3 regions of the Kitasatospora sp. NPDC036755 genome follow, and region 2 is predicted to be linked to each of the others. Evidence: riboswitches for the same ligand, from Rfam matches in the RefSeq annotation. Region 2 holds a riboswitch; each other region holds the start of a gene.
What was found. A riboswitch is a leader RNA that binds a small molecule or an ion and turns the genes downstream of it on or off. The one in region 2 is predicted to bind cobalamin.
Positions count from the first base shown of each region.

Region 1: it holds a riboswitch for cobalamin, as region 2 does, so the genes downstream of both, AB0E96_RS27460 (CoA-acylating methylmalonate-semialdehyde dehydrogenase) here and metE (5-methyltetrahydropteroyltriglutamate--homocysteine S-methyltransferase) in region 2, are expected to answer to the same signal.
Region 3: it holds a riboswitch for cobalamin, as region 2 does, so the genes downstream of both, AB0E96_RS04920 (ribonucleoside-diphosphate reductase subunit alpha) here and metE (5-methyltetrahydropteroyltriglutamate--homocysteine S-methyltransferase) in region 2, are expected to answer to the same signal.

Region 1 covers NZ_JBEZUT010000215.1:1,799-12,197, forward strand. The annotation lists gene AB0E96_RS27420 (hypothetical protein) at 1-449, shown strand, start outside; gene AB0E96_RS27425 (hypothetical protein) at 647-1,030, opposite strand; gene AB0E96_RS27430 ((2Fe-2S)-binding protein) at 1,514-2,113, shown strand; gene AB0E96_RS27435 (xanthine dehydrogenase family protein subunit M) at 2,110-3,117, shown strand; gene AB0E96_RS27440 (xanthine dehydrogenase family protein molybdopterin-binding subunit) at 3,114-5,222, shown strand; partial or broken gene AB0E96_RS27445 (XRE family transcriptional regulator) at 5,318-6,010, opposite strand; gene AB0E96_RS27450 (hypothetical protein) at 5,924-6,400, shown strand; gene AB0E96_RS27455 (helix-turn-helix domain-containing protein) at 6,460-6,750, opposite strand; cobalamin riboswitch at 7,054-7,245, shown strand; gene AB0E96_RS27460 (CoA-acylating methylmalonate-semialdehyde dehydrogenase) at 7,458-8,957, shown strand; gene AB0E96_RS27465 (acyl-CoA dehydrogenase family protein) at 8,954-10,102, shown strand; gene AB0E96_RS27470 (enoyl-CoA hydratase/isomerase family protein) at 10,102-10,399, shown strand, end outside.
Region 2 covers NZ_JBEZUT010000063.1:11,764-22,162, forward strand. The annotation lists gene AB0E96_RS12465 (IPT/TIG domain-containing protein) at 1-839, shown strand, start outside; gene AB0E96_RS12470 (SulP family inorganic anion transporter) at 1,189-2,958, shown strand; gene AB0E96_RS12475 (zinc ribbon domain-containing protein YjdM) at 3,012-3,371, shown strand; gene AB0E96_RS12480 (MFS transporter) at 3,579-5,042, shown strand; gene AB0E96_RS12485 (MarR family transcriptional regulator) at 5,042-5,494, shown strand; gene cobF (precorrin-6A synthase (deacetylating)) at 5,626-6,384, opposite strand; cobalamin riboswitch at 6,532-6,689, shown strand; gene AB0E96_RS12495 (hotdog domain-containing protein) at 6,888-7,382, shown strand; cobalamin riboswitch at 7,529-7,686, shown strand; gene metE (5-methyltetrahydropteroyltriglutamate--homocysteine S-methyltransferase) at 7,864-10,179, shown strand; gene metF (methylenetetrahydrofolate reductase [NAD(P)H]) at 10,247-10,399, opposite strand, start outside.
Region 3 covers NZ_JBEZUT010000019.1:8,074-18,472, forward strand. The annotation lists gene AB0E96_RS04880 (DUF6879 family protein) at 1-117, opposite strand, end outside; gene AB0E96_RS04885 (hypothetical protein) at 101-304, opposite strand; gene AB0E96_RS04890 (DUF6879 family protein) at 789-1,292, opposite strand; gene AB0E96_RS04895 (hypothetical protein) at 1,279-1,485, opposite strand; gene AB0E96_RS04900 (hypothetical protein) at 1,628-1,906, opposite strand; gene AB0E96_RS04905 (DUF5753 domain-containing protein) at 2,033-2,680, shown strand; gene AB0E96_RS04910 (DUF397 domain-containing protein) at 2,710-2,919, shown strand; gene AB0E96_RS04915 (ribonucleotide-diphosphate reductase subunit beta) at 2,980-3,996, opposite strand; gene AB0E96_RS04920 (ribonucleoside-diphosphate reductase subunit alpha) at 3,996-6,407, opposite strand; cobalamin riboswitch at 6,598-6,742, opposite strand; gene AB0E96_RS04925 (glycosyltransferase family 39 protein) at 6,805-8,469, opposite strand; gene AB0E96_RS04930 (glycosyl hydrolase) at 8,466-9,554, opposite strand; gene AB0E96_RS04935 (glycosyltransferase family 2 protein) at 9,560-10,399, opposite strand, start outside.

The DNA.
Region 1 (10,399 bases), on a different contig from region 2:
GGTGGCTCTACAACGGTGCCGACGGCCCTCGGGCCGCTGCGGTGCGCGGTGGCTGCAGTTGTGGCTGGCGGGGGGAGCGGGTGCACCCGTTGGACTTCGGTGACGACCAGGCGACCGAGGCGGTGGGTGAGGAGACCGGGCCGTTCGCGGACTGGGAGCGGCACGTCGACCTGGCCGAGGGTGTGGTGGAACACGAGGTCGAGGAACTGGTCGCGGCGCTGGTGAACCGGATCTGCGACCTCACGGACAGCAAGCCGTACGCCGCCGTCCGTGCGGCCGCCCGGTTCGAGCGCGCCGCGGGTGCGACCGCGCTGCTGGCCGGCCGCAAGGCCCGCAGCAACCTGATGACCTGGGAATACATCGGCCGCGCCTTCGGCTGCGGGCCGGCAGAGGCGATGGCGCGGTTCGGCGAGACGTTGCCCGACGTCGACCCGGGCGATGAGGCGTAGGTCGTCGGCCTTCACGTGTCGCGCGGGCGGCCGGAGCCGGGCTCCGACGGGTCGCCGACGAACTCCTGCTGGAGCACGGCGAGGGCGGCTCCGCCGATGCCGTCCTCCCCTCGCCGGCCCCGGCGGTGCGGCCCGCGACGGTGAGATCGCTCACGACCGCGGTGCCGCAGCGCCGGCGAACCGTCCTGGACCGGGAGTCACTGGTCGGAGTAGCTGAGGTCCCCCACCGTCCAGCTGCTGATGTCGGCGATGGCGATGCGGTACATGCCCCCGGTGTGGGGTAGGCCGTAGCTGCCCTGCAGGATGCGGGCGACATGCAGATGCAGATGCGTCGGCCGCGCGACAGGGGGCGCCACGTCGTTGCCGTCGCCGGTGGCGGGTGCCGCGAACAGCGCGGCGAAGGGCTTCAAGTGCTCGGACGCGGCGAGCACTTCGGCCACCCGCTCGTTCCACAGGCTCTCCGGCGCAAGCCGACCGGTGATGACCGCCCCGGGGACGACCACGGTCAAAGGCATCTGGTTGCTGTGCTCGGACTCCACCATCGCGGCGATGTCGACGAGCAGCCCATCAGGGTTCGACATGAACTCGAGGATAGTCCCTGCCGCAAGTCGCCCGCGGCGTGCGCGTGGCGGGGGCGGCCGAACCCCGCTTTGATCAGCGGCCCCGAGCAGGGAAGGCTGCGGCCCGCATCCGGAACCCCTCGGAGTGCACCGGGCCGTCGTCGTACCTCCCCTGTGCCGTACCGTCCCGGTGCCGGCGGGCTCCGGTTCCGAGCGCTGCGTTCCGACGGCCCCGGCAGGGGGCGACGGGTGTGCTCGGCCCGCCGGACACGGTCACAGGAGAGCAAGCACGGGCAGTTCACGGTCCGGATGGCGGCTCCCCGGGGGCGTCATCCGGACCCACCCGGCGACCCGCTCACCAGCCCGGCGAACCGCGGGACCCGGTCCGAGAGCCGCCCCGCCGCACCCCCGCGGCAGGCCTTCCGGACCGTCTGGCTGCCGCCACGGGTGTGACGGAGCGCCGCACACCGTGTGGGCGCGGCCGGGCCGGGGGAGCCTCGTGCGGTGGAAAGGGACATCACCGTACGGGTCGACGGCACCGCGCACCGGCTGGTCGTCGACACGCGCACGACGCTGCTCGACGCGCTGCGGGAGCGGCTCGGTGTGACGAGCCCGAAGAAAGGGTGCGACCACGGACAGTGCGGTGCGTGCACGGTGCTGTCCGGAGGGCGCCGCGTACTGGGCTGCCTCACGCTCGCGGTCACCCAGGACGGCGCCGAGGTGGTCACCGCCCAGGGGCTCGCCGACGGCGGCCTGCACCCGGTGCAGCAGGCCTTCATCGACTGCGACGCGCTCCAGTGCGGCTACTGCACCCCCGGCCAGGTGGTCTCCGCGGTCGGGGCGCTGGAGGAGTTCGCGCAGGGCTGGCCGAGCGCCGTCACCCGGGGCGCCGGCGAACCCCGGCTGGACCGCGCCGAAGTGGCCGAACGGATGAGCGGCAACCTGTGCCGCTGCGCCGCCTACGTCAACATCGTCACCGCCGTGCTGCAGGCGGCCGGGCAGTCCCCGACGGGGCAGTCCCCGACGGGGCAGTCCCCGACGGGGCAGCCCCCGACGGGGCAGTCCCCGGCCCGTCCGGTCACCGGGCCGGAGGTGTCCGGATGAGACCGTTCGACCACCACCGCCCCGCGGACGCCGCGGCCGCCGTGCGCAGCGTCGCCGGCGATCCGGACGCGGTGTTCCTCGGCGGCGGGACGAACCTGGTGGACCACCTCAGGCTGGGCGTCGTGCGGCCCGCTCTGGTCGTCGACCTCGCCGGAGTCCTGCCGACCGGGGTCGAGGAACTCGGCGGGGGAGCCCTGAGGATCGGTGCGGGGACGACCAACAGCGCGCTCGCCGCGCACCCCCGGGTGCGCGAGTCGTTCCCGGTGCTGTCGCAGGCGCTCCTGTCGGGGGCGTCGGCGCAGCTGCGCAACATGGCCACCACCGGCGGCAATCCGCTGCAGCGCACCCGCTGCGCCTACTTCCAGGACGTCACCACCCCGTGCAACAAGCGGGAGCCGGGCACGGGCTGTTCCGCGATCGGCGGATGGACCCGCCACCACGCCGTCCTCGGCGCGTCCGAGCACTGCATCGCGGTCCATCCCTCCGACATGGCGGTGGCGCTGGCCGCGCTCGGGGCACGGGTACGGGTGCTCGGGCCGGGCGGTGAGCGCACCATCCCGTTCGTCGACCTGCACCGGCTGCCCGGCGACACCCCCGAGCGCGACACGGTGCTCGAACACGGTGAGCTGATCACCGCGATCGACCTGCCGGCGCAGCCGATCGCCCGCCGCTCGGCCTACCGCAAGGTGCGCGACCGGGCCTCGTACGCGTTCGCCCTGGTCAGCGTGGCCGCGGCACTCGACGTCCGGGACGGGGTGGTGGTGGACTCGCGGATCGCCTTCGGCGGCGTGGCGCACGCGCCGTGGCGTGCGTACCGGGCCGAGGAAGTGCTGCGGGGTGCCCCCGTTTCGGAAGACGCCTACCGGGCCGCCGCGGACGCCGAGCTCGCCGCCGCCCGGCCGGCCGAAGGGCTGGGCGGCGGCAACGCGTTCAAGATCCCGCTGCTGCGCCGCACCCTCGCCGCGACCCTGCGCGGTCTGGCCGGAGAGGACACTTCCCAATGACGTTCCCGGACGAGCCGGCCGCCGTCGGCCGCGACCTGCCCCGCCGGGACGGGGCCGTCAAGGTCCTGGGCACCGCCACCTACGCCCACGAGACCCCGTTGGCGGACGCCGCACATCTGCACGTCGTCCAGGCCGGCGTCGCCCAAGGGCGCGTGACGGAGCTGGACACCGCCGCGGCCGAGGCGCTCGACGGGGTAGCCGCGGTGCTCACCCACGACAACGCGGAGCGCCTGGCGTCCACCGAGGACCGGGAGCTGGCGGTCCTGCAGGACGCGGAGGTCGCCTTCCGGGGCCAGGTCGTCGCCCTCGTCGTCGCGGACAGCTCCGAGGTGGCGAGACATGCGGCCGCGCTCGTCCGGGTCGGTTACGAGCAGCAGCCGCACGACGCCGAACTGCGGGCCGACCGCGAGGACCTGTACGCGCCGCGGAGGGTGAACCCGGACCACCCCACCGACACCGTCGAGGGCGACGTGGACGCCGCGATGGCGGCCGCGCGGGTGAGCGTCGACGAGACGTACAGCACCGCCGGGTGCCACAACAACCCGATGGAACCGCACGCCACGGCGGCCCTGTGGGATCCGGCGGGCGAGGGCTTCCTCACCCTGTGGGACTCCACCCAGGGGGTCCACCCGACGCGGTCCACCCTGGCGTCGGTGTTCGGTCTCGACGAGGCCCGGGTCCGGGTGGTCTGCCCGTACGTCGGGGGCGGGTTCGGTTCCAAGGGGCAGCCGCACGTCAACGTGGTGCTCGCCGCGATGGCCGCGCGGGCGCTGCCCGGCCGGCCGGTCCGGCTGGCGCTGACCCGGCAGCAGATGTTCGCCCTGACCGGCTACCGCACCCCGACCATCCAGCGCTGCCGGCTCGCGGCCGACCGGGACGGCAGGCTCACCGCCGTCGCGGTCGACGTCGTCGAACAGACCTCGCGCATCAAGGAGTTCGCCGAGCAGACCGGCGTCCCCGCGCGCATGATGTACGCCTCGCCGAACCGGCGCACCACGCACCGGCTGGCCGCCCTCGACGTGCCGGCGCCGTCCTGGATGCGCGCCCCGGGCGAGTGCCCCGGGATGTTCGGCCCCGAGGTGGCGATGGACGAGCTGGCCGAGCGCCTCGGCATGGATCCGGTCGAGTTGCGGATCCGCAACGAGCCCGCCGTCGAACCCGGTTCGGGCAAGCCGTTCTCCAGCCGCGGCCTGGTCGGCTGCCTGCGGGAGGGCGCGGAGCGGTTCGGCTGGTCGCGGCGCGATCCCCGGCCGGGCGTGCGCCGCCGGGGCGACTGGCTGGTCGGCACGGGCGTGGCGGCCTCCACCTACCCGGTCAGCCGGATGCCGAAGTCGACGGCGACGATCCGGCGGGAGGGCGGGGGTTACGTGGCCGAGATCGGCGCGGCCGACCTCGGCACCGGCACCTGGACCACGCTCGCGCAGATCGCCGCGGACGCGCTCGGCGTGCCGGTGGCCCGGGTGGAGGTGCGGATCGGGGACACGGACTACCCGGTGGCGTCGGTGGCCGGGGGTTCCTCGGGCATGACGACGTGGGGATCTGCCGTGGTCGAGGCCGCGCGCGCCCTGCGCGACCGGTACGGGGCCGAGCCGCCGGACGGGGCGCAGGCCTCCGGCAGTGTCGGGCCGCCGGACGAGCGCTACGCGATGCACGCCTTCGGGGCGCAGTTCGCCGAGGCGCGCGTCCACGCGGACACCGGCGAGGTGCGGGTGCCGCGCCTGCTGGGAGTGTTCGCCGCGGGCCGGATCATCAACCCCCGTACGGCGCGCTCGCAGTTCGTCGGCGGGATGACGATGGGGCTGTCCATGGCCCTGCACGAGAACGGCGTGCTCGACCCGCGGACCGGCCACGTGGTCAACCACGACCTCGCCGAGTACCAGATCACGTCGAACGCGGACGTCGACCGCATCGAGGCGCACTGGCTCGCCGAGCACGATCCCCACGTCAACGCCATGGGCTCCAAGGGCATCGGGGAGATCGGCATCGTCGGGACGGCCGCCGCGGTGTCGAACGCCGTGTGGCACGCGTGCGGGGTGCGGGTGCGTGACCTGCCGATCACGCTGGACAAGGTCCTGGACGCCTTGGAGGAGCGGGCCGGGCGGTGACACCGCAGCGGGCCGCGGAGCTCTCCGGGGCCCGCGGCGGGCCCGGCCGGCGGCCGACGGACGCCCGTGACCGGCGGTGGGCGGGCGTCGGTGAGTCAGTCGAGGGTCCGGGCGTCCACCGGGCGACGGGCGGCGCCGTGGTCCGCGGCCAGGCCCGCGAGCAGGCGCAGTCCGTCCTCGGTGGGGCTGCCGGGGGCCGCCGACAGCACGAGCAGTTCGATGCCCGGCTCGCCAGGCAGCGCGAAGTTCTCCTGGTGCAGTTCCAGCAGTCCGACCATGGGGTGCCGGTACGCCTTGCGTCCGTGGGTGCGGGCGCGCACCTCCGCGCGGGCCCAGAGGCGGCGGAAGCGCTCGCTGCCCATCGCCAACTCGCCGACGAGCGAGGCCAGGTGAGGGTCGTCGGGGTACTTTCCGGCGGCCAGGCGCAGGTGCCCGACCACGTCCAGGGTGCAGTTCTCCCAGTCCGCGTACAGGCCGTGCTCGGCCTCCTCCAGGATGATGTGCCGGGCGATGTTCAGGCCCGGCATCGGGCGGCCGAAGAGGAGTCCGGCGAGGCCGTTCCCGGCGAGGACGTCCAGGCGGTGGTTCATGATCAGCGCGGGAGCGCCGGCGACCAGGTCGAGGACGCGCAGCAGCTCCGGCCGGACCCGGGTGCCCGGCGTCGTCGCGCGGCGGCGGCGCTGCCGCGCGAGGCGGTGGAGGTGCCCGCGTTCGGTCGCGTCGAGGTCGAGGACGCGGGCGAGCGCGTCGAGGACCTGCTCGGACGGCTGGGTCGCGCGCCGCTCAAGCACCGCAAGAAGGGCGACTACCGGGGCGTCCCGCTGACGGTCCGGACGCGGCTCAGCCTGCTCTCGTACGCGGATATCTACGGCACCATCGACGGCTACTTGCTCCGCCACCCGCTGGACATCGCGAAGCCGTACCCGTCCTACTACCTGCAGAACCAGTGGGACCGGATCAAGCGGGCCGGCGAGACCGACATCCCCGAGGGGATGACGCTCTACGGCCTGAGGCACTTCTTCGCCTCGAACTGCCTCAGCCACAACATCCCGATCACCGACGTCGCCGAGTGGATGAGGCGCAAGAGCATCGATGTGACGTTCAAGATCTACCGCCACTTGATGCCCGGCTCCATCGGCCACGCCGCCCAGGTCCTCGACCTCGGCCTTGCGGCCTGAAACGCGTCGGGCGCCCTGCTCTGGTGTGGAGCAGGGCGCCCGAGGCGTCTCGGTCTGGCTTACCTGACGGACATCCGTTGCTGCTTCACCCAGGTCTGGACCTCTGTGACCTTGAACTGCAGCTTCGCGTTCCGTCCTTGTCCGAACCGGTACGGGACGAGGCCTACTTGAGGGGCTTCGCGATAGACCCACTGAACAGACATGTTCAGGAATTCCGCCGTCTCCTTGACGGTCATGAAACTGCGACGACACGGGCTCCTCCAGAGGAGTGGACGGTCGCACGGCTGCGTGCGGAGCCCAAGATTCCAGCGCGTCCGGTGGTTTGGCCGTACCGGTGCCTCGTGATACATCCGCAGGGCATCCTGGGACGTCGCTTCTTGTGTGGTCGGCAGGACTCCAGTCGCCGAACGGGCTCGTGTTGCCGCATCGGCCACTCCGATGATGAGCGCGTGGTCGTTCTACCGCCGACGGGCGGCCTGGCTGACGGCGGGCAGGTTGAATTTTCGCGCGGTGCGGGTGAAACCTCACCCGGCCTCGTGCACGCAGACCTGCCCCCCTTGGGCCTCTTGCAGACGGCTTGCAAAGGTAGTCGAGCCGGGCCCGGCGGGGTGGGATCCCGATGGCGCAACGCGCGCACAGACCTCTGGACTTACTAGGACGTCCAACTATATGGTCGATGGCAGGTCCGCGGTGTCAGGGAAGCCGGTGTGAGTCCGGCACGGTCCCGCCACTGTGACCGGGGAGTTCGTCCTCGCAGATGACGGCCACTGGCAGCCAGCCGGGAAGGCCTGAGGGCGTGCGGTGATCCGGGAGTCAGGATACCGGCCGCGGGTGATCCGTGTTTTCCACGAGGATGGAGACGACACGCATGACTCCGGGCTGCTCCCGTTCCGCTGCTCCTGGTTGTCCTGTGCCGACGACTGCCGGGGCCCATCTGCTCTGACGGTTCGTCATGCCACTGCCACCGTGACGCCGCGGGGCCGCACCACCGTGCGCCCGCCCGTCGGCGGCGGCCTCCATTCCTCCTCTCCCCGACCCAGTTGAGAGTAGGAACCCGATGGTCCGAGAACTCACCCACTTCGTCGCCGGCAAGCCCGTCGCCGGCACCTCCGGTCGCTTCGGCGACGTGTACGACCCCAACACCGGGCGCGTCCAGGCCCGGGTGCCGCTGGCAAGCCGCGCCGAGGTCGAGGCGGTGATCGCCGACGCAGCGCAGGCGCAGCCCGCGTGGGCGGCCTGGAACCCGCAGCGGCGGGCGCGGGTGCTGCTGCGCTTCCTCCAACTCGTCGAGCAGGAGAAGGACGAGTTGGCCCGGCTGCTCTCCGCCGAGCACGGCAAGACCGTGGCCGATGCCCACGGGGACATCCAGCGCGGCCTGGAGGTGGTGGAGTTCGCCGCGGGGATCCCGCACCTGCTGAAGGGCGAGTTCAGCGACAACGCCGGCACCGGTATCGACGTCTACTCGATGCGTCAGCCGCTCGGCGTCGTCGCCGGCATCACGCCGTTCAACTTCCCCGCGATGATCCCGCTGTGGAAGGCCGCGCCCGCGCTGGCCTGCGGCAACGCCTTCGTCCTCAAGCCCTCTGAGCGGTGCCCGTCGGTGCCGCTGCGGCTGGCCGAGCTGTTCCTGGAGGCGGGGCTGCCGCCGGGCGTCCTGAACGTCGTGAACGGCGGCAAGGAGGCCGTGGACACCCTGCTGGAGGACCCGCGGGTGCAGGCCCTCGGCTTCGTCGGCTCCACGCCGATCGCCCAGTACGTGTACGCGACGGCCGCCGCGCACGGGAAGCGGGCGCAGTGCTTCGGCGGCGCGAAGAACCACATGATCGTGATGCCGGACGCCGACCTCGACCAAGCCGCGGACGCGCTGGTCGGCGCCGGCTACGGCTCGGCCGGGGAGCGCTGCATGGCGATCTCGGTCGCCGTCCCGGTGGGGGATGAGACCGCGGACGCCCTGGTGGCGAAGCTGGTCGAGCGGATCGCCGCGCTGAAGGTCGGCCGCTCGGACGACCCGGCGGCGGACTTCGGCCCGCTGGTCGGCGCCGACGCGCTGGAGCGGGTGCGCGGCTACCTGGACCTCGGGGTCGAAGAGGGCGCCGAACTCGTCGTGGACGGGCGTGACTTCCGGCTGGAGGGGCACGAGGACGGCTACTTCCTCGGCGCCTCCCTGTTCGACCGGGTGACGCCGGACATGCGGATCTACCGGGAGGAGATCTTCGGCCCCGTCCTCACGGTCGTGCGCGCCGCCGACTACGAGGAGGCGCTGCGGCTGCCCAGTGAGCACGAGTTCGGCAACGGTGTGGCCATCTACACCCGCGACGGCGACACCGCCCGGGACTTCGCCCGCCGGGTGAACACCGGCATGGTCGGCGTCAACGTGCCCATCCCGGTGCCGATCGCCTACCACACCTTCGGCGGATGGAAGCGCTCCGCGTTCGGCGACCTCAACCAGCACGGGCCGGACGCCATCCGCTTCTACACCCGCACCCGGACCGTCACCTCGCGCTGGCCCTCCGGGGTCAAGGAGGGCGCGAGCTTCACCATGCCGACGATGGGATGAGCGCGATGCACGACCTCACCGAGGACCAGCGCGCCATCGCCGAGACGACCCGGGCCTTCGCCGAGGAGTACCTCGCGCCGCACGCCGTGGAGTGGGACCAGTCCAAGCACTTCCCGGTGGACGTGCTGCGCAAGGCCGCCGACCTCGGCCTGGCCGGCGTGTACGTCCAGGAGGGCATGGGCGGCTCCGAACTCTCCCGCCTGGATGGCGTGGTGGCCTTCGAGGCACTCGCCGGTGGCTGCCCGTCCATCGCCGCCTACCTGTCCATCCACAACATGGTCGCCTGGATGATCGACCGGTACGGCACGCAGGCGCAGCGCGCTCGCTGGTTGCCCGCGCTCTGCACGGCCGAGCACCTGGGCAGCTACTGCCTCACCGAGCCCGGTGCCGGCTCCGACGCCGCCGCGATCGCCACCCGGGCCGTGCGCGACGGCGACCACTGGGTGCTGGACGGCGTCAAGCAGTTCATCTCCGGCGCGGGCGCCTCGCAGGTCTATGTGGTGCTGGCCCGGACCGGTGCCCCCGGGCCGAAGGGGATCTCCGCGTTCGTCGTGGAGCGTGACGACCCGGGGGTCTCCTTCGGGCCGAACGAGAAGAAGATGGGCTGGAACGCCCAGCCGACCCGCCAGGTGGTGCTGGACGGCGTCCGGCTGCCCGCCGACCGCCTGCTCGGGGCCGAGGGCGAGGGCTTCCGGATCGCCATGAACGGGCTGAACGGCGGCCGGCTCGGCATCGCTGCCTGCTCCCTCGGCGGCGCGCAGGACGCGCTGGAGCGCGCCATCGCCCACCTCGCCGACCGTGAGGCGTTCGGCGCCCGGCTGCTGCACGCCCAGGCGCTGCAGTTCCGGCTCGCCGACATGGCCACCGAGCTGGAGGCCGCCCGCGCCCTGGTGTGGCGGGCCGCGGCCGCCCTGGACCGCGGCGACCGGCGGGCCCCGGAGCTGTGCGCGATGGCCAAGCGGTACGCCACCGACACCGGCTTCGAGGTCGCCAACGCCGCGCTTCAACTGCACGGCGGCTACGGCTACCTCGCCGACTATGGCATCGAGAAGATCGTCCGCGACCTGCGGGTGCACCAGATCCTGGAAGGGACCAACGAGATCATGCGCGTCATCGTCGCCCGCGGCCTGACCGGAGCCGCCTGATGGGTACGGATGAGGTCCTCCTCCAGCGCGAGGGCAGGGCGGGCCTGATCGTCCTCAACCGCCCCGCGGCCCTGAACGCCCTCACCCACGGCATGGTGCGGACGATCGCGGAGTCCCTGGACGCCTGGGAGCAGGACGAGCGGGTGGACACCGTCGTCGTCACGGGTGCCGGGGACCGCGCCTTCTGCGCGGGCGGCGACATCGTCGCCATCCACCGCGCCGCCACCGGCGGCGACCCGGGCGCCGTCGAGGAGTTCTGGCGCGACGAGTACCGCCTCAACGCCCGGATCGCACGCT
Region 2 (10,399 bases):
GCACCGAGGACCTCGGCGGGCCGACCCACTTCACCGTCGACCTGCCGCCCGGCGTCACCACCGGCGGCGCGATGTTCTACTCCACGCCGTACGACTACACCTTCACCGAGACCGTCTCGCCCGACGGCCGCCACCTGGAAGCCGTCCTGTACGGCAACCGCCGCTCCGGGACCGAGGAGTTCATGAAGATCCCGGTCGTCGCGGAGGGGACCGGCCCGGTCACCGGCGCGATCACCGCGAGGGTGGCCAACGCCAACGACACGATCCCGACCGGGCACGTCTCCACCTACCTGCTCGGCATCGGCCTGCTGCCGCCGACGATCGGCTCGCAGCCCCGGATCGACGACGTCAGCGCCACCACCGGCCCGGGCGCGGGCGGCACCCCCGTGACCGTCACCGGCGTCGGCCTGGAGGGCGCGATGGTGCTGGTCGGCGGCGTTCCGGCGCCCGGCACCTGCACCGGGACCGTCTGCACGGTGACCACGCCCGGCGGCTCGGGCAGTGCCGCCGTGACGGTGGCGGGACCGGGCGGGACGGCCCAGGCCCCGGCGGCGTTCGACTACACCGGCGCCCCGCCGCCGCCCCCGCCGGCCCCCGTGCTCTCCGGACTGAACACGCCCTCGGGCCCGGCGGGCGGCGGCACCGCGGTCATCGTGACCGGCGCGAACCTGGCCGGTGCCACGGTCTCCTTCGGCGGCCGACCCGCCACCCGGCACTCCTGCGGACCCCAGCTGTGCACCGCCACCGCCCCGCCGGCCGACCGGCCCGGCCCGGTGGACGTCACGGTGACCACGGCGGGCGGCACCGGCGGCCCGCTGACCTTCAGCTACACCGCGTAGCCGGAGGCCGGCCCGGCAGCGGGTCCGCCGCCGGGCGGTGCGCGGACGGCCGCCCGCCCTCGACCGGCGAAGCGCGGCGCGGCGCGGCCCGGTCGGGCGCCCGGCGGCCGGGCAGGGTGTGCCGGCGTCGGTCGGCCGGGCGGTGCCGACCCCGGGAGGTCACTACTGTCAGGATCCACCACATGCGAAACAAGTGATTTGAAAAATTCTTCAAGTTCATACATGCTGTCGTGCCGTTGACCCGGTAGGAGGCGCGTCCTGGCGCCGACGGGCATAGGGAAGGGGCGGTCGTGACCGCGGGAACCGGCGAACGGCGGCCGACCGCAGGCCGGTCGGAGGCGAGCGCGGCATGAGCCTCGCAGCTGTCGTGGGCGACCGGGTGCGGGCCGTGCTGCCCACCCGGGCGATCCTCGCCACCATGGGCCGTTCCCCGCGCAAGGACCTGCTCGCCGGTCTCACGGTGGCGATCGTGGCGCTGCCGCTGGCCCTGGGCTTCGGCATCTCCTCCGGGGCGGGCGCCGAGGCCGGGCTCGCCACCGCCGTCGTGGCCGGGGCGCTGGCCGCCGTCTTCGGCGGCTCCGACCTCCAGGTGTCCGGGCCGACCGGCGCCATGACCGTCGTCCTCGTCCCGATCGTCGCCCGCTACGGCACCGACGGCGTGCTGACCGTCGGCCTGCTGGCCGGGATGGTCCTGGTGCTCCTCGCCCTGCTGCGGGCCGGGCGCTGGATGGCGTACGTGCCGGTGCCCGTGGTGGAGGGCTTCACGCTCGGCATCGCCGGGGTCATCGCCCTGCAGCAGGTGCCCGGCGCGCTCGGGGTGCCCAAACCCGAGGGCGACAATCCGGCGGTGGTCGCGGCCCGGGCGGTGCGCGACTTCGCCGTCGCGCCGCACTGGGCGGCCGTCGGGGTGGCGTTCGCCGTCGCCGCCGTGATGCTGGTCGGCGTGCGGCTGCGGCCCGCGCTGCCGTTCTCGCTGATCGCCGTCGTCGCCGCGACCGTCACCGCCGAGCTGGCCGGCCTGCCGGTCGCCACCATCGGCCACCTGCCCGCCGGCCTGCCCGCGCCCTCGTTCGGCTTCGTCGACCTCTCCGCCGTCCCCGCGCTGCTGCCCTCGGCGTTCGCCGTCGCCGCGCTGGCCGCGCTGGAGTCCCTGATGTCCGCGACGGCGGCCGACGCGATGAGGGTGTCGGGCCGGCACGACAGCGACCGCGAGCTGTTCGGCCAGGGCCTGGCCAATCTGGCCGCCCCGCTGTTCGGCGGCGTCGCCGCGACCGGCGCGATCGCCCGTACCGCCGTCAACGTGCGCTCCGGCGCGGCCTCCCGGCTCGCCGCCCTGGTGCACGCCGCGGTGCTCGCGGTGATCGTCTTCGCGGCCGCGCCGCTGGTCGCGGGGATCCCGCTGGCGGCGCTGGCCGGGGTGCTGATCGCCACCGCGGTCCGGATGGTCGAGGTCGGTTCGCTGCGGGCGCTGGCCCGCACCGGGCGCGGCGAGGCCGCCGTGCTGGCCCTGACGGCCGTCGCCACCCTGGCCTTCGACCTGGTCACCGCCGTGGTGCTCGGGGTGCTGGTCTCGGGCGTCCTGGCGCTGGCCGCCGTCGCCCGGGCGGCCCGGGTCGAGCAGGTCCCGCTGCGGGCGCAGGCTCCGGCCGCGGACCACCACGAGGAGGAGCTGGCGCTGCTCGCCGAGCACATCGTGGCCTACCGGATCGACGGGCCGCTGCTGTTCGCGGCCGCGCACCGCTTCCTGCTCGAACTCACCGAGTCCGCCGAGGTCGAGGTCGCGATCCTGCGGATGTCGCGGGTCAGCGCGATCGACGCCAGCGGCGCGACCGTCCTCGGTGACGCCATCACCGCGCTGCGCCGGCGCGGCACCCTGGTGCTGGTCTCCGGCGTCCGCGACGAGCACCACCGCCCGCTGGACGCCCTCGGTGTGCTCGACGGGCTGCATGCCGACGGGCACGTCTTCGCGACCACCCCCGAGGCCATCGCCCACGCCCGAGCCCACCTGCACGGCCGGGCGGTGCCCGCCGACCGCGCGCACGCCGCCGAGGACGGCCGTGCCGCCGGCCACGGCCTCACCGCCACCGGGGCCGCCGAGCGGCTCCGGCACCCCTGCTGACCTCCTCACCCGTCCCGAGGGCCACCTCCGAACACCCTGGATAATCTGAGCTCATGAGCGACAACCTTCCCCCGTGCCCGCAGTGCTCCAGCGAGTACACCTATGAGATGAACGCCCTCATGGTCTGCCCCGAGTGCGCCCACGAGTGGGTGCCCGGCGGCGCCGACCAGGCGGCCGGAGCGCCGGCCGGCGAGCGGGTCGTCAAGGACGCGGTCGGCAACGTGCTGAGCGACGGCGACACCGTGACGGTGGTCAAGGCGCTGAAGGTCAAGGGCAGCGTCTCCGGCATCAAGGCCGGCACCAAGGTGCGCAACATCCGCCTGGTGGACGGCGTGGACGGGCACGACATCGACTGCCGGATCGAGGGCTTCGGCGCCATGCAGCTCAAGTCCAGCGTGGTCAAGAAGGCCTGACCCCCGCGGGCCCGTACGGCCGCGCCCCGCCGAGGAGATCGGCGGGGCGCGGCCGTTGTGCTGTCCGGGGGCGGTCGGGGTGGCCGGGGATGTCGGGGTCGGGGGAGGCCGGGGAGGCCGGGGTCGGGGCCGGGGTGGAGTGGTCTCCCGAATTAGTTATATGCTCACAATCATTACAACAACACAAGTAAATCTGGAGCGTTCGTCATGCCCGATGCCGCTCGACCGCGGCCCTGGCTCGTGCTCGCCATCTGCTGCATGAGCCTGCTGATCGTCAGCCTCGACAACACCATCCTGAACGTGGCCCTGCCCGCCATCCGTCGCGACCTGGACACCTCGGTGTCCGGACTGCAGTGGACGATCGACGCCTACACCCTGGTCCTGGCCAGCCTGCTGATGCTCGCCGGATCGACCGCCGACCGGATCGGCCGCCGCCGGGTGTTCCGGATCGGCCTGGTGGTGTTCACCGGGGCCTCCCTGCTGTGCAGCCTGGCTCCCGGGCTCGGCTGGCTGATCGCCGCGCGGATGCTCCAGGCGGTCGGCGGATCGATGCTCAACCCCGTCGCCATGTCGATCATCAGCAACACCTTCACCGACTCCCGGCAGCGCGCCCGCGCGATCGGCGTCTGGAGCGGCGTGGTGGGCATCAGCATGGCCGCCGGGCCGATCATCGGCGGGGCGCTGGTGGAGTCGGCCGGGTGGCGGGCGATCTTCTGGATCAACGTCCCGATCGGCCTGGCCGCGCTCTTCCTCACCACCCGCTACGTGCCGGAGTCGCGGGCGGCCCGCACCCGCCGGGTGGACCCGGTCGGCCAGTCGCTGGTCGTCGTGCTGCTCGCCGCCCTCACCTACGCGATCATCGAGTCGCCGGAGCGCGGCTGGACCTCGCCCGTGGTGCTCGGCTGCGCGGCGGCCGCGCTGGGAGCGCTGCTGGGCCTGCTGTGGTACGAACCCCGGCGCGCCGACCCGCTGATCGACCTGCGGTTCTTTCGCTCCGCGCCGTTCTCCGGCGCCACCGTGATCGCGGTCGCCGCCTTCGCCGGCCTCGGCGGCTTCCTGTTCCTCGGCTCCCTGTACCTCCAGGAGGTCCGCGGACTCGACCCGCTGCACGCCGGGCTATTCATGCTGCCGATGGCGGTCATGTCGCTGCTCGCCGCGCCGCTGTCCGGTCGGATGGTGGCCACCCGGGGGCCGCGCACACCGCTGCTGCTGGCGGGGGCCGCGCTGACCGCGAGCGCCCTGCTCCAGGCGGTCGGCTACTCCGAGCACCTGCCGACCGGTCTGCTGGTCCTCGCCTTCCTGCTCTTCGGCACCGGCTTCGGCCTGGTCAACGCGCCCATCACCAACACCGCCGTCTCCGGGATGCCCCGCGCGCAGGCCGGGGTGGCGGCGGCCGTGGCCTCCACCAGCCGGCAGGTCGGCCAGTCCCTGGGCGTCGCGGTGACCGGCGCCCTGATGGCCGGGACCGTCCTCACGGACCCGGTGGCCTTCACCGGGGCGGCGCGGACGGCGTGGTGGATCATCGTCGGCTGCGGGGCCGCCGTACTGATCGCCGGTACGCTCACTTCCGGCCGCTGGGCCCGGGCGACGGCCGAGCGCACGGCACAGCGGCTCGCCGCCGAGGAGGCGGTCGAGGAGAACGAGCGGACGAAGGAGACGGTGGGCACCTGATGGAGCGCCTTGACACCGGCGGGCACCCGGAGGTGAGCGAGGCCGACGCCGGGGCGGCGGCCCGGGTCTGGCAGGGGATGTACGCACTCGTGCTGGAGCGCCACGACCGCCGCAGGATCGTCGCCGACGCCCTCGGCATGAGCTTCAGCCGCGTCAGGGCGCTGCGCCGGCTCGCCGCCGGCCCGATCACCCTGCGGGAGCTGGCCGAGCGGCTGACCGCCGACCCGCCGTACACCACCGTCATCGTGGACGACCTGGTGCGGCGCGGCCTCGCCGAACGCATCACCAATCCGGCCGACCGGCGCTCCAAGCTGGTCCACCTCACCGAGGAGGGCGAGGCGAAGGCGGCGCTCGCCACCGGGATCCTCACCACCCCGCCGGACGCGCTGCTCGCGCTGCCGCCGGAGGACATCCACGCGCTCGACCGGGTACTGGCGAAGCTCCTGGGCTGAGGCCCCAGCCGAGGTCACGGTGAGGGGGCATGGCGGCCTTCGCCGAGAAGCGCCCGCCGGAGTTCACCGACCGCTGACGCGCCGCGCCGCCCCGCCGCCCGGGGCGGCGCACCGCGTCACGCTGCCGAGGGTCAGCCGTCCGAGCGCCGGAGCAGGTAGGTGTCCATGATCCAGCCCTTGCGCTCGCGGGACCGCTCGCGCAGCTCGCGGATCCGCGGGGCCGCCTCGGCGAGCGGCCCGGAGACGAGCACCTCGTCGGGGGTGCCGAGGTAGGCGCCGTAGTGGATCTCCAGCCCCCGGGGGTCGATCTCGGTGAAGGCGGCCCGGCCGTCGAGCATCACCACCACGTCGTCCACCCCCGCGGGGAAGCCCTCGGCCAGGCGGCGACCGGTGGTGATCTGCACCGGGCGGCCGACCCTGGTCAGCGTGGTGCGGTGCCGGGCGGCGAGCGCGGAGACGCTGCTGATGCCCGGGAGCACCTCGAACTCGAACGGCACCCCGCCACGGGTGGACACGTCCTCGACCACGGCGATGACGCTGTCGTAGAGCGCGGGGTCGCCCCAGACCAGGAAGGCGCCGCTCTCCTCCGGGCCGAGGTGCTCGGCGAACAGCCGCTCGACCAGATCGGCGCGGCGCACGCGCCAGTCGTCCACGGCGGCGGTGTACGCGGGGGTGGTGCGGTCCCGTTCCGCGTCGGGCACCTCGACCACCCGGTGCCCGGGCAGGCCGTGCTCGGCCAGCATCCGGCGGCGGAGCCTGATCAGGTCCTGCCGCTCCTCGCTCTTGTCGAGGATGAAGAAGACGTCGGTGCGACCGATCGCCTTGACCGCTTGCAGGGTCAGGTGGTCGGGGTCGCCCGCGCCGATGCCGATGACGAAGATGTGCCGCATGGGGGACATTCTGCCGTCCGCCCCGGCGTACGGCCCCGGCGGTCGTGCGTGGACCGACCGAGGAGGTGGGCGGTGGCCGTGAGCTGCGCGGATGGACGTAAGCTGGCCGGGCAGCTGGTTCACCCCGCCCGCCGGGCGGGGTGTCGCAAGAGGGAACCCGGTGGGAATCCGGGACTGCCCCGCAGCGGTGAGCGGGAGCGACCGCCGTCCTGTGCGGCGGGCCCGGACACGGGCCCGGGAGGCTACGGCCGGTAGGTGTCCGTCCCGGTCAGGCCGGGAGGGCGCGCCCGCGAGTCCGAAGACCTGCCGCTGCCCGCGTGCCGTGGTGGCCCGCGGTCCCACCACGACCCCGAGGGCGGGCCGCTGGTGCGGGTGGGCCGTATGCGCACGGCCGCCCGCTCCTTCGCGTGCCCGGCACGGGGCGCGCGACCCACGAAGGAGGGTTCCGTGCAGCGGAACGCCGACCACGACTCCCGCGGCGCCATGACGGGCGGGCCGTCGCTGTGACCAGTCCGTCCGTCCTCTCCCGCACCCCGGCCGACTCCGCGGTGACCCTCGCCCACATCATGAGCGACCACGACACCAACCTCTACGGTTCGGTGCACGGCGGCGTGATGATGAAGCTGATCGACGACGCGGCGGCCGCCGCCGCGGGCCGGCACGCCGGAGTCCCCGCGGTCACCGTCTCGGTCGAGGAGATGTCCTTCCTGGCCCCCGTCCGGGCCGGGGATCTCCTCACCGTCCGGGCCCGGGTGGAGCACGTCGGGCGGACCTCGATGGACGTGGCCGTCGTGGTGACCTCGGAGCGGTGGAACCTCACCGGGCCCGTCACCAGGGTGGCGACGGCGCAGCTGGTCTTCGTCGCGATCGACGCGGACGGGCGGCCGCACCGCGTCCCGGAGCTGGTCGTGGAGGGCTCCTCCGAGGAACGGCGCGACGGTGCGGCGCGGGAGCGGCGGACCGGCCGCACCGGGCCGGAGCGCGAGCCGGTCGAGTAGCCGTCCGGGCAGCCGTTCGGGGTGGCCGTCCGGGGCGCTCCGTCTCACGATGCAGACGGCTTTCGAGATTTCCGCCTCCGCGGTGGCGTTCTGCCCCTAAGCTGGCCACGCAGCTGGTTCGCCCCGCCCGCCAGGCGGGGTGTCGCAAGAGGGAACCCGGTGGGAATCCGGGACTGCCCCGCAGCGGTGAGTGGGAACGACCGCCGTCATACGCACTGGACCCGGGACGGGTCTGGGAAGCGACGGCCAGTAGGTGTCCGCCCCGGTTTCGACCGGGTGGGCGCGCCCGCGAGTCCGAAGACCTGCCACTGCCCGCGCGCGACCGTTCGCGTGCGGCCATCCGGTGACCTCGTGGGCGGGTCGGCGACCATACCAGGCGGAGCCGTGCACGGGCACGGGTGTCCGTCCGGTTCGTCCTCCCTTCGCGTCCTCGTGCCGCCACCGGTGCACTTGAGGATTCAGGCTCGCGAAGGAGAGTCCCTTGACAGCGAAGTCCGCAGCCGCGGCGTCCGTGGCCACCGCGTACGGCTACCCCCGGCAGGGCCGTAACCGTGAACTGAAGAAGGCGATCGAGGGCTACTGGAAGGGCACGGTCACGGCCGAGGCGCTGCTGTCGACCGCGGCCGACCTGCGCCGGACCAACTGGGCCCAGCTCGCCGGGGCGGGGGTCGGGGAGGTCCCGACCGGTGACTTCTCGTTCTACGACCACGTGCTGGACACCAGCGTGGCGGTCGGCGCGATCCCGCCGCGCCACCGGGAGGCGGTCGACGCCGACCCGCTGGACGGGTACTTCGCGATGGCGCGCGGCAACCAGGACGTCGCACCGCTCGAGATGACCAAGTGGTTCGACACCAACTACCACTACCTGGTGCCGGAGTTGGGCCCGGACACGGTGTTCGCCGCGAACCCGGCCAAGGCGGTCGGCGAGTTCGCGGAGGCCGTAGCACTCGGCCACGCCGCCCGTCCGGTGCTGGTCGGCCCGGTGACCTACCTGTTGCTGGCCAAGCCTGCCCCCGGGGTGGCCGAGGACTTCCAGCCGATCACGCTGCTGGACCGGCTGCTGCCGGTCTACGCCGAGCTGCTCGCGGCGCTCAGGGCCGAGGGGGCTGAGTGGGTGCAGCTGGACGAGCCCGCGCTGGTCCAGGACCGCACCCCGGCCGAGCTGAACACCGCCGCGCGCGCCTACCGTGAGCTCGGCGCCCTCACCGAGCGGCCCAAGCTGCTGGTCGCGAGCTACTTCGACCGGCTCGGCGAGGCACTGTCGGTGCTGGCCAAGGCCCCGGTGGAGGGCTTGGCGCTGGACTTCACCGGCCCGGCCGCCGCCAACCTGGAGGACCTGGCCGCCGTCGGCGGGCTGCCCGGCAAGCGGCTGGTCGCCGGGGTGATCGACGGGCGCAACATCTGGATCAACGACCTGGAGAAGTCGCTGTCCACGCTGGCGACCCTGCTGGGCCTCGCCGACACCGTCGACGTCGCGCCGTCCTGCTCCCTGCTGCACGTCCCGATCGACGCCGCCGCCGAACGGGAGCTGGACCCGCAGATCGCCCGCTGGCTCGCCTTCGCCCGGCAGAAGGCCGGCGAGGCGGCGCTGCTCGCCCGCGGCCTGCGCGAGGGCACCGGCGCGATCACCGCCGAGCTCGCCGCCAACCGCGCCGACCTCGCCTCCCGCGCCAACTCCCCGATCACCCACGACCCGGCGGTGCGCGCCCGGGCGGCCGCCGTCACCGCCGAGGACACCCGCCGCGCCCAGGCCTACCCGCAGCGGGCCGAGGCCCAGCGCGCCCGGCTCGGCCTTCCGCTGCTGCCGACCACCACCATCGGCTCCTTCCCGCAGACCACCGAACTGCGCACCGCCCGCGCCGACCTGACGGCCGGACGGATCGACGCCGCGGCCTACCGGGAGCGGATGGAGAGCGAGGTCCGCGAAGTCATCGCGTACCAGGAGAAGGCCGGCCTGGACGTCCTGGTACACGGCGAGCCCGAGCGCAACGACATGGTCCAGTACTTCGCCGAGCAGCTCACCGGCTACCTCGCCACCCGGCACGGCTGGGTGCAGTCGTACGGCACCCGGTACGTGCGCCCGCCGGTGCTGGCCGGCGACATCTCCCGCCCGCACCCGATGACCACCGAGTGGTTCGTCTACGCGCAGCACCTGACCGACCGCCCGGTCAAGGGCATGCTGACCGGTCCGGTCACCATGCTCGCCTGGTCCTTCGTCCGCGACGACCAGCCGCCGGCCGACACCGCCCGGCAGGTGGCCCTCGCCCTGCGCGACGAGGTCACCGACCTGGAGGCGGCCGGCGCGGCCGTGGTCCAGGTGGACGAGCCGGCCCTGCGCGAGACCCTCCCGCTGCGGGCCGCCGCCCGCCCGGCGTACCTGGACTGGGCCACCGAGGCCTTCCGGCTGGCCACCTCCGGGGTGCGGGCCGACACCCAGATCCACACCCACATGTGCTACGCCGAGTTCGGTGCGATCATGACCGCGATCGACGACCTCGACGCGGACGTCATCTCCCTGGAGGCGACCCGCTCGCACATGGAGGTGGCCGGCGAGCTGGCCGCGGCGGGCTACCCGCGCGAGGTCGGCCCGGGCGTCTGGGACATCCACTCGCCGCGCGTCCCCAGCACCGAGGAGGCCGTCTCCCTGCTGCGCGCGGGTCTGGCGGCGATCCCGGCGGAGCGGCTGTGGGTCAACCCGGACTGCGGGCTGAAGACCCGCGGCTGGACGGAGACCCGGGCCTCGCTGGAGAGCCTGGTCGGCGCGGCCCGGGTGCTGCGCGCGGAACTGGCCGGCTGACGGAGGCCGGATTCCGGGAGTCGGAGCGGGCGCGGCGAGGCCGCCGCGCCCGCTCCCGTCGGATGGCTCAGCCGGACTCGGGCAGGCCGAGGTTCTGGTAGATCTCCGTCGTGACCGTGGAGAAGTTCATGGTCATGAAATGCAGACCGGGGACCCCTTCGGACAGCAGTCGCCGGCACATCGCGGTGGCGTACTCGATTCCGATCGCCCGGACCGCCCG
Region 3 (10,399 bases), on a different contig from region 2:
TGCCTGGTAGGCATCGACGCTGCCGGACTTGCCGTAGTCGTCCAGTGTCTCCAGCCGGAACGCTTCCAGCTGGAAGCCGTCGAAGAGTGCGCCGAAGGCGTCAGGAGAGATGGTCACGGGCAACCCTCACCAGGAGATCGATCGGAATGCGTACGGCAGTTTCGGCTTCGGGCAACCGCATCGTTGCCAGGGCTTCCGGGTCCTCCACCCGGAAGCCCTGAACGACCAGTTCTCCGGTGTCGGTGGCATAGATCGTCGGGCACGGCCCGTTGTCGCAGGAACTGTCGAGTTCGGTCAGCTTCAAGGCTGCGTCCTCCCCTTGGCTGCTTGTTCCATGTTCCCGACATCCCGAGTGCGGGGTCAAGAACGTGATCTTTCGAGAACGGGAAATCGGGACGATGGGTGGCTGCCCCGCCCGGCGTGAACGCCGGGCGGGGCGGGGGTTGTTCAGGGCTCGCCGTTGGTGGTGATGGTGATCGGGTGGGCCGTCCGGTCGGTCATCTCGCCGATGCGGAGGATGGTGCTCCAAGTGCCGCTGTGGGCGAGGCAGTTGGCGGCTCCTTGTGCAGCCGGACCCTCGTGCGCAGGAAGTCGGCTGGTCCGACTTCCTGCGCACGAAGGGCCGCGGGATGTTCGCCCCTCAGGAAAACCCGAGGGGCTTCCCGACGGTGGGAGGCTTACTCGTGCAGCCGACATGGAAGCCCTGCGGGCGGTGGTCCCGGCCGTCTTGTCCGAGGCGATTCGCAGCGCCCGCAGGGCTTTGCTCAAGTCGTTGTGATGTCCCCCGCTCAAGCTTCCGTGTACTCCCCGAAGGTGATGGCGTTGGCCAGGGCGATAGCTCGGTACTGCTGGTACTCGGGGAGGCGGTTCTCGGGTAGGAGTTCGGCGCCGAGGAACCGGCCGGCGTCGGTGTAGTGCATGCGGTAGACGTAGGCGTCGTCGAACAGCCAGAAGTCGTGGTCGGGGAGCCCGGCGACCTCCTGGCGGGCCGTGTCGATGATGCCGATCGACTCACCGGCCTTGATGTTGCCGGGGTACGACGCCAGCTCGTACCGGAGGTAGTCCGACAGCGGCGAGCGGAGGACGTGTACGCGGGCCACCTGTTTACCCAGGTCCGTCATCGAGCGGACCCAGGGGTTGTCGGAGGACTCGGGCGGCAGCCCCTTGCCGGCGAGGAAGTCGGCGAACTCCTCACGCTCCTCGTCCACGTCGTAGACGGCCAGCGTTTCGAGACGGAAGGCCGTTCGTTCGAAGGTCTCGAAGAGGCGGCCGAAGTCTTCACCCTTGAGCACGGAAGTATCCCTCCAGGATCGCGGCGGGAACCACGACCGCGGACTCACCGTCCGGCAGGTTCAACTCCGCCAGGCGGCGCGGATCGGTGATCACGTATCCCTGGACCCCGTAGTCCGCGTTCTCGGTGCCCCACAGGGTTGGGCAGTTGCCGTTCTTGCAGGACCCTTCCCCCGCCAGCCTACGCAGCATCATGTGCCTCCAGTCGCGAGAGGTTCCTGTCTCGCTCGATGCTCCCGATCCCACCTTCCCAGGGTCAAGAACCTGATCTTTCCAGAACGGGAAGGCGGTCGGGCCGTCCCCGCCCGGCGTGAACGCCGGGCGGGGACTGGGGAGTTCAGGGCTGCGGGGCGGCGGTGGTGATGGTGATCAGGTGGGAGGTCCAGTCGGCCATCTCGCCGACGTAGAGGGTGACGCTCCAGCTGTCGTTGCGGGAGAGGCAGGTGGCGATGCCCTGGCCGCCGCCCGGACCGATGCAGATCCGGATGAAGTCCCGGTGGGCCTCCCGGATGGGGAGCTTGCGGACGCGCTCCCAGAGGACGGGAAGGGCGTGGTCGAGGCTGGGGAAGTCGGTGGGGAGCATGACGCCGGCGATCCCGGCCCGGACGGCGGTCACGCGGCGTCCGCCTCGGGGGAGACGTGGCACCAGACGAACTTCCCGACGCCACCCTTGCACGGGCAGCAGCCCCACTGGGTGGCCAGCTGTTGGACGAGGAACAGGCCCCGGCCGGTCTCGGCGGAGGTGGAGCGCGACGCTCTTGAGGTACTGGCCCGGGACAGCAAGAAGCGCGGCTGGTGGCACGACTACGGCGACACGATTCCGCCGGCATACGCCGACTTCCTCGGGCTGGAAGGAGATGCCCGGTACATCCGTACCTGGCAATCCATGGTGGTGCCGGGCCTGTTGCAGACCGAGCACTATGCACGCGCGGTGTTGGAGGCCAACCCGGCTGCCGTTCGCCCGGAGCGCATCGACCAGCTGGTCGAGATCCGGATGGAACGGAAGGAAGTCCTCTCCAAGGCCGAACCGGCCAGATTCTGGGCGATCATCTGGGAACCAGCGCTCAGGTGCCCGGTCGGAGGCAGGAAAGTCCAACGAGCGCAGCTGGAGCACCTGGCCATAGCTGCTCAAATGCCCACTGTGACCTTGCAGGTGGTGCCGCTGGAGGTAGGTGCGACGGCTGGTGCGTGCGGAGCCTTCGTGATGTTCGGGTTCACGGACTCTCCGAACCCCGGGGCGGTCTTCTTGGAGACGCTGACGAGCAGCCATTACCTGGAGAACCAGGTGGAGCTGGACGGTTACGGACTGGTCTTCGAGTACCTCCGGTCGGCGGCCCTGGATCCGGCGAAATCGCTGGATATGATCGCGGAAATTGCAGCGGAGACGTGAGTGCGGGACCAGACAGGGGTGTGAGCGCGATGGTCGTACCGGAGATCGCTGTTCGGGGCTGGTTCAAGAGCAGTTTCAGCGCTCAGGCGAACGACTGCGTGGAGACCCGTCGGCTGGTCCCGGGCGGAATGGCTGTCCGGGACTCGAAGGACCCGGGCGGGCCGGCGCTGCTCTTCCCGGCCGGTGCCTGGTCGTCCTTCCTCTCCGGGATCAAGTCCGGGGAGTTTCCGACCGACTGATCAAACAGGGGTGCCCCGCACGGCTGTGGCCGTGCGGGGCACCCCTGTCGTATCTGTGGATTAGAAGTCGTCGTCGAAGGCGACGGTGCCCTCGACGGCGACCTGGTACGCCGACACCCGGCGCTCGAAGAAGTTGGTCAGCTCCTGGACGTTCTGGAGCTCCATGAAGCCGAACGGGTTGGTCGACCCGTAGCGGATCGGCAGGCCGAGCCGCGCGAGGCGCTGGTCGGCTACGGCCTGCAGGTACTCGCGCATGGACGCGGTGTTCATGCCGGGCAGGCCGTCGCCGCAGAGGTCCTGGGCGAACTGGAGCTCGGCCTCGACGGCCTCCTCCAGCATCTCCGTGACCTGCTTGGCCATCTCGTCGTCGAAGAGGTCGGGCTCCTCCTCGCGGACGGTGTCGACCACCGACATCGCGAAGTCCATGTGCATGGACTCGTCGCGGAACACCCAGTTGGTGCCGGTCGCCAGGCCGTGCAGCAGGCCGCGGCTGCGGAACCAGTACACGTAGGCGAACGCGCCGTAGAAGAAGAGACCTTCCACACAGGCCGCGAAGCAGATCAGGTTCAGGAGGAACGCGCGGCGGTCCTCCTTGGTCTGCAGCGACTCGATGTGGTCGACCGCGTTCATGTACTTGAAGCAGAACTGCGCCTTCTGGCGGATGGAGGGGATGTTCTCCACCGCGGCGAAGGCCGCGTTGCGGTCCTCCGGGTCGGGCAGGTACGTGTCGAGCAGCGTCAGGTAGAACTGGACGTGCACGGCCTCCTCGAACAGCTGGCGCGACAGGTACAGCCGCGCCTCCGGGGAGTTGATGTGCTTGTAGAGGCTCAGCACCACGTTGTTGGAGACGATCGAGTCACCGGTGGCGAAGAACGCGACCAGTCGCCCGATGAGGTGGCGCTCGCCCTCGCTGAGCTTCGCCAGGTCGGCGACGTCGGAGTGCAGGTCCACCTCCTCGACGGTCCAGGTGTTCTTGATGGCGTCCCGGTACCGGTCGTAGAACGACGGGTAGCGCATCGGGCGCAGGGTCAGCTCGAAGCCGGGGTCGAGCAGCATCTTCTGGCGGTCGTCGGACATTACTGGCAGGCCTCGCAGGACTCGGGGTTCTCCAGGGAGCAGGCGATGGCGGCTTCCTGCTCCGGGGTGAGGGAGGGGGTGTTCACGGGCACCGGCGCCGGCGCGGCGGCACGGGCGGTGCCGGACGCGGCCTGGGCGATGCGGGTGGCCGGGCGCGAACGCAGGTAGTAGGTGGTCTTCAGACCGACCTTCCACGCGTAGGCGTACATCGAGCTGAGCTTGCCGATGGTCGGCGCCGCCATGAACAGGTTCAGGGACTGGCTCTGGTCCAGGTACGGCATGCGGGCCGCGGCCAGGTCGATCAGCGCGCGCTGCGGCAGCTCCCACGCGGTGCGGTACAGCGAACGCACCTCGGCGGGCAGCCAGTTGAGCTCCTGGACGGAGCCGTTGGCGTCGCGCAGGGCGTCGCGGGTCTGCTGGTCCCAGACGCCGAGCTCCTTGAGCTCGCGCACCAGGTACGGGTTGACCTGGAGGAACTCGCCGGACAGCGTCTCGCGCTTGAACAGGTTGGACACCTGCGGCTCGATGCACTCGTAGACGCCGGCGATGGAGGCGATGGTCGCGGTCGGCGCGATGGCCAGCAGCAGCGAGTTGCGCAGGCCGGTCTCGGCGATCCGGGCGCGCAGCGCCGTCCAGCGGTCGGCCCACTGCGGGGCGGCCGTCGGGAAGTGGTCGATGTGCAGCTCGCCGCGGGCGGCGCGGGTCTCGCCGTACGCCTCGTGGCGGCCGAGCTGCTCGGCCAGGTCGGCGGAGCGCTCGTAGGCGGTGAGCATGATGCGCTCGGCGATGAGGGTGGAGAGGACCTTCGCCTCGGCGGAGTCGAAGTCGATCCGCAGCTGGAAGAAGACGTCCTGGAGGCCCATCACGCCGAGGCCGACCGGCCGCCAGCGGGAGTTGGAGGTGCCCGCCTCGGTGGTCGGGTAGAAGTTGATGTCCACCACGCGGTCGAGGAAGGTGACGGCGGTGCGCACGGTGGCGTCCAGCCGCTCCCAGTCCATGGCGCCGATCAGGTCGGCGGCCGTGGCGCCCGGGGCGACGTGGGCGCCCAGGTTGACCGAGCCCAGGTTGCAGACGGCGGTCTCGGAGTCGTCCGTGACCTCCAGGATCTCCGTGCACAGGTTGGAGGAGTGCACGGTGCGGCCCGGCAGGGCGGTCTGGTTGGCGGCGCGGTTGGAGGCGTCCTTGAAGGTCATCCAGCCGTTGCCGGTCTGTGCCAGGGTGCGCATCATGCGGGCGTACAGGGTCTGCGCCGGGATGGTGCGGACGGCCTTGCCGGCCAGCTCGGCCTTGCGGTAGGCCTCGTCGAAGTCGGCGCCCCACAGGTCGACCAGCTCGGGCACGTCGGCCGGGGAGAACAGCGACCAGTCCTGGTTGGCGTTGACCCGGCGCATGAACTCGTCCGGGATCCAGTGGGCCAGGTTGAGGTTGTGGGTGCGGCGCGCCTCTTCACCGGTGTTGTCGCGGAGCTCCAGGAACTCCTCGATGTCGGCGTGCCAGGTCTCCAGGTAGACGCAGGCCGCGCCCTTGCGGCGGCCGCCCTGGTTGACGGCGGCGACCGAGGAGTCGAGGGTGCGCAGGAACGGCACGATGCCGTTGGACTTGCCGTTGGTGCCGCGGATCAGGCTGCCGCGCGAGCGGATGCGCGAGTAGGACAGGCCGATGCCGCCGGCGTGCTTGGACAGGCGGGCGATCTGCGCGTAGCGGTTGTAGATCGAGTCCAGGTTGTCCAGCGGCGAGTCGAGCAGGTAGCAGCTCGACATCTGCGGGTGGCGGGTGCCGGAGTTGAAGAGCGTCGGCGAGGAGGTCAGGTACTCCAGGCGGCTCATCAGGCCGTACAGCTCGGCCACCTCGCGCACCGACTGCTCGCTGTCGCCGACCGCCAGGCCGCAGGCGACGCGGAGCAGGAAGTGCTGCGGGGTCTCGATCACCTTGCGGGTGATCGGGTGGCGCAGCAGGTAGCGGGACTGCACGGTGCGCAGGCCGAAGTACTCGAAGCGGTCGTCGCCCGAGGGGTCGATCAGCGCGTCCAGGGCGGCGGCGTGCTTGGCGACGAACGCGGCGGTGGTGTCGCCGATCAGGCCCTCGGCGTGGCCGACGGCGATCGAGGCGGAGAAGGACACCGAGCCCTGGCTGTTCGCCTCGTCGACGATCTCCAGCGCGAGCAGGCGGGCGGCCAGCTTCGAGTACTGGGGGTCCTCGGCGATCATCGACGCGGCGGCGTCCACGGCCAGCCCGCGCAGCTCGGCGAAGTCCGAGCCGGCGTGGCGGCCGCGCAGTGCGGCGGCGGCGACATGGCCGGGGTCGACCTCGGTGAGGTCGGTGCTGCGGTCGGTGAGCAGCCGCAGCAGCGCGCCCCCGGGGTCGGAGACCGTCGGGTCGGTGAAGGCGGTACCGGAGCCCTGGGCGGGCAGGGTGGCTGAGGCAGCGGTGGTCAAGGCGCTCTCTCCTGGCGGCGATCGGCGGCGGTGCTCGGGGGCCACCGGGCCGATCTGGGCAGGGGAGCACGGCGCGAACGCAAAAAGCGTCGCGCGAGGTGACTCCCCGGCCCGCCCGCGAGGCCCGGAGGGGTACTGCTCGTGCCGGCGCGGCCTCTGCGGGAGGGCCGTGGCGCACGCCGTCGGCAGGTACTCGGACTCGCGGGGTGCGGCTGCTGGAGCCGCCCGCTCACCGCTGCGGGGCAGTCCCGGATTCGCACCGGGTTCCCCTGCATCGACAGCAGAAGCGAGCATACATGTAGTGCCGCCAGACTGTGGCGGCACCATATGTTGTGCCTGTCGTGTCGCGGGTGTGCGTGGGCCGGACAGCCGGTCAGTGCTTGAGATAGACCTTGTACGTGCTCGAATCACCGGTCGGCGAGGTGAACTGGGCGACCAGCCGGTAGTGTCCGGCGGCGGCCAGGGCCTCGCTCAGGGCCCGGTCGGTGCCCCTCGGCGCGGTGCTGTCCAGGACGACCATGGTGAACCAGCCGTCCCGGATCGCGGCCACACTGCCGTCGTCCCCGTGGTGCTGCACCCCGCCGCCGTCGCGGTACTCCGTGCCGGCCCGCGTCGAGATCCACTGCGCGGGTTCGGAGACGCTGCCGAGGTAGTACTCGGCCAGGCCGTCGACCTCGGTGAGATAGCGCCCCTGGGGCTCGGTGTGGGCCCTCAGAACGGCCAGCAGGCGGCCGGAGTCGGGCCCGTTCTGGTAGCGCAGGGCGGACTGCTCCATGCCGAGCGCGAGCAGCGCGACCCAGACCAGGATGCCCAGCTGGGGGTGGCGGAAGTGGGCGCCGACCAGCCGGGTCAGGCCGACCCCGGCGAGCGGGGCGGCGAGCAGCATGCCGTAGCCGAGGTGGCGGAACAGCGCGCCGGAGGTGCCGGTCCACAGGTGGGCGGCGGGGATCAGCAGGGCGGTGACGGTCAGGACGGCCCCGAGCAGGGCGCGCTGCCCCCGGGTGGTGGGGACGGCGTCCTTCTCCGGCGCGTCGTGCTCGTTCATCTGCTCGCGGCGCGCGTAGGCGACGGTGCCGGCGACGGCGAGGACGGTGAACAGGCCGGCCCACTGGAGCGTGCCGAGCAGGATCGGGCCGGCCGGGCCGGGCGCGTTGCCGCGCGAGGGCGACCACCCCGCGACCGCGCCGAGGGTGCCGTACGGGAGCAGCAGGACGAGGGTGGCGGCGGCCGACAGCAGCGCGCGCACGGCGGCCGGGCCGGGCCGGTGGTGCGGCCGGGCGGCGGCGAACGCGAGGGCGACCAGCGCGGGGACGGCGAAGGCCGCGGAGTAGGCCACGGCGCAGGCCAGTGCCGCGGGTGGGGCGGCGAGCAGGGCCAGGGCCGGATGGCGGTGGGCGGTGAACACCGTGGTCCAGGCCGCGAGGGCGATCAGCAGGACGGCGAGGGACTCGGGCGCGGCGTAGAAGCCGACGACGACGGTGGACTGGAGGACGGCGTACACGGCGATCGCGCAGATGGCGACCCGCTCGTTGAACAGACGCCTGGTCAGCGCGTACAGCAGCATCGTGGTGATCAGTGCGAAGCCGAGACTGAGCAGCCGGGTGCCCCAGATGCCGTTGGCGTCGGCGGCGGCGCCGGCCAGCGGCGGGTAGAGCCAGGGCGATCCGTGCACCCGGTCGACCAGGTCGGTGGTGACCGGGGTGCCGTGCAGCAGGTGGGCCAGCTGCTGGCGGCCGGCGACCATGGCGGCGGCCTCGTCGGGGTGCGCGGCGGCCAGCAGCCGCAGCGAGAGCGCGGCCTGGACGGTCAGGACGGCGCCCAGCAGGCCGCGGGCGATCCAGCGGCGCCGGGGGCTGCTGCCCGGGTCCCAGCCGATCGCGGGGACCGGCGGGATGGTGTACGGGGCCAGCTCGATGCCGTCGGGGTTGTCCACCGCCACGGCCGCGCGGTGCTCGGCGGGGTCCGGTTCCGGACCGGCCGTCGGGCCGTGGGCGGAGCGGCTGGTCGGGACGGGGGGGAACTCGGACTCAGTGCTCATCGGGGGTTCCGGATGTCGAAGCCGTAACGGGGGTCGGACACGCGCTGTTTGAACGCGGCGAGGGTGTCCGGGACGGCCTCGACCCGCCAGTCCGCCCGTTTGACGATGTTGAACCAGACGAAGCCGATGATGTCGTCGTGCGCCTCCAGCCCGGAGAACAGCTGGTCGATGTCGGCCTGCTGGCGCTTGCCCTGCTCGGACGCGGTCTCGCTGATGAAGAAGGGCTTGGCGCAGAAGGTGCGGATCTCGGCCATGGTGGGCCCGTAGAGGGTCTCGAAGGTCTTCGGCCCGGTGCGGGTGAAGTAGCCGGTCATGCCGGCCCAGTCGACGTAGGTGTCGCCGGGGTAGTACGGCTGCAGGCGGGTGTTGGGCGCGGGGTCGATGATGTTGGGGCTCCAGACCCAGATCACGTTGGTGGCGCCGGCCTGGTCGAAGATGTCGTGGACGTGGCGCCAGGCGGCCACGAAGTCCTCGGGGGTGGCGGCCTGGCGGCCCCACGGGTACCAGTCGCCGTTCATCTCGTGGGCGATGCTGATGGCGATCGGCAGGTTGAGCTTGGCCACGGACTTGGCGACGCCGCGCACGTAGTCGTCGGTGTCGCCGGCCGCGATGGAGGCGAGCGAGCGGTCGTGCGGCTCCCAGGCCATGAAGGGCAGCGCTCCGGCCTCGTAGATCCGGCGCACGCCGGCGGTGTCGAAGCCGCCCTTCCAGTAGGCGTAGTACTCCAGGACGTTGGGCTGCTTGCCGATCGCGGAACTGTAACCGGGCAGCGCGTCCATCGTGGCGGGGACGTCGGGCAGGGCGGCGCCGAGGTACTTGCGGTCCGGCTTGAGCAGCGGCGTGACGTCGTACGGGACGCCGGTCGGCAGGGCCTTGGGCTGGGCGGGCGCGGCCGGTGCGGTGCCGCCGGGGCCCCCGGAGGCGCCGGGGGCCGCGGTGGGGGCGGTCCGGGCGAGGTCCCGCTGCATCGCGAAGCCGGGGTCCTCGGGGCCGCACGCGGTGGTGAGCAGCAGGCCGGCGGCGGCCAGCAGCGGGAGCGCCAGCCGCCGACGGAGCCGGTCAGCCCGTCCGGGGTGGGCGGTCATGGCGATCACACTGCTTCCGTGGGACGCGGCTGGACGAGGACCCGGCCCACGATGGTGGCGTAGAAGAGGCCGGAGGCGAGGACGAGGGCGAAGTTCAGGGGGCCCATGGTGAGCATCCGCCAGATGCTCAACAGCACCCAGAGCAGGGCCGTTCCTCCGCCCCAGGCAATGACGCCGATCCAGAACCGGCGGGTCTTGTTCCGCTTGGCGCCGTCGGAGCCGGTCGGCTGCCAGGCCATCCGGTTGCGGCGCACGATGTCCCAGATGGCGAAGACGTGCGCCCAGCCGTACATCATGCGGGCGGCCCAGGCCTCCAGCCGGTAGGGATTGCGGTGCCAGAGCGGGAATATGACGGTCGCGTAGAGCAGGCCGGGCAGCACCAGAGCGGTGTTCTCCCAGCGGATCAGGTCGGGGCGGGCGAGCAGCAGGACGATCGGTATGAGGGGTGAGACGACGGTGAACAGCGCCGTGTGGATGTAGTAGAAGAAGCCGGACAGGTAGCAGGCCCGGGTGATCGGCCGCAGCTTGGTCTGCCAGAACTTCTTGCTGCCGAGCAGGCTCATCGAGCCGGTGCACCAGCGGTACTGCTGGTTGAAGAAACCGCCGACGTTGTCCGGGCAGACGCCGGTGGCCAGCGCGACGGGTATGTACTGGAGGTCCCAGCCGAGCCGGCGCAGGTCGAACCCGGTGTGCACGTCCTCGGAGTGGCCGATCAGCGTGGTGCCGCCGTTCTCCTCCAGCGCCGCGCGCCGGTACACCGCGCAACTGCCCACGCAGATGGCGCCGTCGTTGCGCTGCCGGGAGACCTGGACGGTCCGGTAGAACAGTTCCTGGACGGCGCCGGC